2 regions of the Kocuria sp. CH-021 genome follow, and region 2 is predicted to be linked to the other one. Evidence: predicted binding sites of a transcription regulator. Region 2 holds the regulator's gene; the other holds the start of a gene.
The links. The regulator HrcA, encoded in region 2, represses chaperone genes, less so after heat shock. The targets are predictions, from matches to a motif close to TTNGCACTCGNNNNNNNCGAGTGCNAA.
Positions count from the first base shown of each region.

Region 1: the regulator HrcA is predicted to act here: its motif matches at 906-932, upstream of groL (chaperonin GroEL).

Region 1 covers NZ_JBNAFK010000002.1:221,044-223,437, reverse strand. The annotation lists gene ACPYN7_RS02300 (hypothetical protein) at 1-127, shown strand, start outside; gene ACPYN7_RS02295 (GNAT family N-acetyltransferase) at 253-852, shown strand; gene groL (chaperonin GroEL) at 1,103-2,394, shown strand, end outside.
Region 2 covers NZ_JBNAFK010000027.1:10,011-12,404, reverse strand. The annotation lists gene dnaJ (molecular chaperone DnaJ) at 1-681, opposite strand, end outside; gene hrcA (heat-inducible transcriptional repressor HrcA) at 753-1,760, opposite strand; gene ACPYN7_RS16280 (DUF3097 domain-containing protein) at 1,936-2,394, shown strand, end outside.

The sequences.
Region 1 (2,394 bases), on a different contig from region 2:
GGGGGCCCGGGAGCTCGCCGCCATCGTCCTGGCCGGGGTGCTGACCCTGGGCGTCGGGGTGTTCGCGTTCCTCAACGCCCCCGCCGACGCCGCCCCGGCACCTGCCGGCACGTCCGCGGGCCCCTGATCCGTCCCGGGTCGCGGCGGACCGCGCTTCACCCACCCCGACGACGTCGGCCCCCGGCGTCACCCGCCTCGCACGACACCGACCCCCGACGACACCGACGCCTGACGCCACCGGAAGGAACCGCAGTGCAGATCGAAGGACGCAGAGTCCGCCTCCGCGACTGGACCGAGGAGGATCTCGCCGCCTACGAGAGGTGGATCATGCCGCCCGCCGGCGGCGGCGAGCACGAGTGGCAGCGCACGGACGGCCCGTTCTACCCCAACTTCACCGCGGAGGGCGCCCAGCGCTGGCTGGGCACCCTCCGGGCGCGCGTGGCGGCGGGGGACTGGCCGGACCCGCGCGAGACGATGGTCATCGCCGACGCCGCTGACGACCGGTTCATCGGGCAGGTGTCCTGGTACTGGTCGGAGAAGCCCACGGAGGACGCGGGGGACGGCACGCACCTGCTGCCGCTGCGCTCCCTGGGCATCACCGTGTACTCCCCGGAGCACTGGAGCGGCGGCTACGGCACCGAGGCCCTGCGCCTGTGGACCGACTACCTCTTCGCCCGCTCCGACTCCCACCGCCTCGACCTCGAGACGTGGAGCGGCAACGTGGGCATGTGCCGGGTCGCGGAGAAGCTGGGCTTCACGGAGGAGGCCAGGATCCGCCGGGCCCGCAGGGTCAGGGGCGAGTACTACGACCGCATGGTCTACGGCGTGCTCCGCGAGGAGTGGCAGGGCTGAGCGGAATCGGCTCAGGGGTTTGCACTCTCCGGGGACGAGTGCCAAGATTGCGATTAGCACTCAGTCGTGTGGACTGCTAATGGCTCGGTCCCCGGCCCGACCTGGGCAGCCACCGGCACAGGAGTGACACCTCAACCACCACGGTGAGGTGCCGCACGGCGTCGGGAAGACTCCGCCGTCGGGCGCACCGTCCGTCGCGGGCACCGTGGAGGTCGACCGTTTGTCTACCGTCCAGGAGGGACGAAGTCACATGGCAAAGATGATTGCTTTCGACGAAGAGGCACGCCGCGGTCTCGAGCGGGGTCTGAACACCCTGGCCGACGCCGTCAAGGTCACCCTCGGCCCGCGCGGCCGCAACGTGGTCCTCGAGAAGGCCTGGGGCGCCCCGACGATCACCAACGACGGCGTGTCCATCGCCAAGGAGATCGAGCTCGACGAGCCGTACGAGAAGATCGGCGCTGAGCTCGTCAAGGAGGTCGCCAAGAAGACCGACGACATCGCCGGTGACGGCACCACCACCGCCACCGTGCTCGCCCAGGCGCTCGTCAAGGAGGGCCTGCGCAACGTGGCCGCCGGCGCCGACCCGCTGAGCCTCAAGCGCGGCATCGAGAAGGCCGTCGCCGCGGTCACCGAGGAACTGCTGGCCTCCGCCAAGGAGGTCGAGACCGAGGAGCAGATCGCCGCCACGGCGTCGATCTCCGCCGGCGACCCCGAGATCGGCCGCCTCATCGCCCAGGCGATGGAGAAGGTCGGCAAGGAGGGCGTGATCACAGTCGAGGAGTCCAACACCTTCGGGCTGGACCTCGAGCTGACCGAGGGCATGCGCTTCGACAAGGGCTACCTGTCCGGGTACTTCGTCACCGACGCCGACCGCCAGGAGGCCGTCCTCGAGGATCCCTACATCCTCGTGGTCAACTCCAAGATCTCCGCGGTCAAGGACCTGGTCCCCGTGCTCGAGAAGGTCATGCAGGCCGGCAAGCCGCTGCTGATCATCGCCGAGGACGTCGAGGGCGAGGCCCTGGCCCTGCTGGTGCTCAACAAGATGCGCGGCTCCATCAAGTCCGTGGCCGTCAAGGCCCCCGGCTTCGGCGACCGCCGCAAGGCGCAGCTGGCCGACATCGCGATCCTCACCGGTGGCCAGGTCATCACCGAGGAGGTCGGGCTCTCCCTCGAGACCGCCACCGTGGACCTGCTGGGCCAGGCCCGCAAGGTCGTCGTGACGAAGGACGAGACCACCATCGTCGACGGCGCCGGCACTGCCGAGGAGATCGAGGGCCGCGTGGCCCAGATCCGCGCCGAGATCAACAACTCGGACTCGGACTACGACCGCGAGAAGCTGCAGGAGCGCCTGGCCAAGCTGGCCGGCGGCGTGGCCGTCCTCAAGGCCGGTGCCGCCACGGAGGTCGAGCTCAAGGAGCGCAAGCACCGCATCGAGGACGCCGTGCGCAACGCGAAGGCTGCCGTGGAGGAGGGCATCGTCGCCGGCGGCGGCGTGGCCCTGATCCAGGCCGGCCAGAAGGCGTTCGACAAGCTGCAGCTCAC
Region 2 (2,394 bases):
GGTCGAGACGCCGGCGGGGATCTTGACGGTCAGCGGGCGGCGGTCGCGCACGCGGCCCTCGCCGTAGCACTCGTGGCAGGGGTGCTTGATGACGGTGCCGAAGCCCTGGCAGGTGGCGCACGGGGCGGCGGTGACCACGGTGCCCAGGATGGACTGGACCTGGCGCTGGACCTGGCCGGAGCCGTGGCAGACCTCACAGGTCTCGGGCTGGGTGCCCGCCTGGCAGCAGCTGCCGTTGCACGTGGGGCAGACCACGGCGGTGTCCACGGTGATCTTCTTCTCCGTGCCGAAGACCGCGTCCCGGAGGGAGACGCGGACGTTGATCAGCGCGTCCTGGCCCTGGCGGGTGCGGGACGCGGGGCCGCGCCGGCCGGAGCCGGCGCCCCCGGCGCCCTGGAAGAAGGTGTCGAAGATGTCGGCGAAGCCGAAGCCCGAGCCGGGGAAGCCCCCGCCGAAACCGGTGTCGGTGCCGTTCTCGTTGCCGGTCGCGTCGTAGACCCTCCGCTTCTCGGGGTCGGAGAGGACGTCGTTGGCGTGGGAGAGGCGCTTGAAGTCCTCGGCGGCCTCGGGGCCGGGGTTGACGTCGGGGTGCAGCCGGCGGGCCTTCTTGCGGTAGGCCTTCTTGATCTCTTCCTGGCTGGCGTCCCGGGACACGCCCAGGGTCTCGTAGTGATCGCTCACCGTGGTCCGTTCTGTCGAGAGGTCTGTGGTGGGTTTCGCTGGAGGGCCCCGGGAGCGGGGCCCGCGGGGGCTCAGCCCCCGAGGATACGGGAGAGGTAGCGGGCGACGGCGCGCACGGCGGCCATCGTGGACGGGTAGTCCATGCGCATGGGACCGACGACCCCCACCTTCGACTGCGGCCCGTAGCCGGTGGCGACGACGGCGGCCTCGGACAGGGGGCCCTCGGCGTTCTCCGTGCCGATCCGCACGGCGACCCCGCGGGCGTCCTGCTCCATCTCCGAGAGCAGCCGGAGCATCACCACCTGCTCCTCGAGGGCCTCGAGGACCGGGCCGATGCTCAGGTGGAAGTCCCCCGTGGCACGGGCGAGGTTGGCGGTGCCGGCCATGACCATGCGGTGCTCGGCACCGCCCGCCGCGAGGGCGGCCACGGCCTCCCCCACCGCCGCGGCGGCCGGCTGGAGCGGCGGGGCGGTGCCCGCGGCCATCACCGCGAGGGCGTCCGGCACCGCGGTCAGGGAGCGCCCCACCACGGCGGCCAGCACCCGGGCGCGCAGCTCGAGCAGCTGGGACTCCTCGAGGGGCGCCCGCAGCACGGCCACGCGCTGGGCCACCCGGCCGTTGGTCGGGATGAGCACCACGAGCACCCGCCCGGCCCCGAGGTCCACGACCTCGACGTGGCGCACGGTCACGCCGGAGGCGTGCGGGTACTGCACGACCGCGACCTGCTGGGTCAGCTGGGCGAGCAGCCGCACGGTGCGCTCCATGACGTCGTCGATGTCCGCGGCGTCGTCGAGCAGGCGCTGGATGGCCCGCCGCTCCGGCCCGGACAGCGGCTTGACGGCCGCGATCTGGTCCACGAACGTGCGGTAGCCCTTGTCGGTGGGGATCCGGCCGGAGCTCGTGTGGGGGGCCGTGATCAGACCCTCCTCCTCGAGCGCGGCCATGTCGTTGCGCACGGTGGCCGAGGAGACGCCGAGCCGGTGCCGGTCCACGAGCGCCTTGGAGCCCACGGGCTCGCGGAAGTGCACGTAGTCCTCCACGATGGCCTGCAGGATCTGCAGTCGTCTCGGATGGTTCACGCCGCTCCTCCCCGGTCCGTGCTCGTGCTCCGGCCGCCCTGGCACTCGGGTGGCCACAGTGCTAACGCCGTCCAGTGTAGCCCCCGTGTCCGACCACCGGGCCGCCGCCCCCGGTTTGGTACGCTTCCGGCTGATCCGCGCCGGACGCGCGGCACCGCGACCCGGGAGGACGACCATGAGCGACCACGGCTGGGGGCCGCGCAGCCTCGACGACGACGCCCTCGCCCGCCGCCGGCCCGCGTCCGCGGAGGTTCCGGTGGCGCCGGGGCTGCTCCTGGAGGACGTGACGACCGGCTGGGTCGGCGCCGTCGTGTCCCTGGAGACCATCGGCGGCATGCGCGTGATGGGGCTGGAGGACCGCCGGGGCCGGGTCAAGGCGTTCCCGCTGGGACCGGGGTTCCTGCTCGAGGGCGAGCCCGTGGTCGTCGTCGAGCCCCGCCGGACCCCGGCGGCGAGGACGCCCGCCCGCACGCGGTCGGGGTCCGTGGCCGTCGAGGGGCTGCGCGCGAGCACCGCGAAGGCCTCCCGGGTGTGGGTCGAGGGCTACCACGACGCCGAGCTGGTGGCGAAGGTGTGGGGCCACGACCTGGCCGTCGAGGGCATCGTGGTGGAGCCGCTGCACGGCATCGACGAC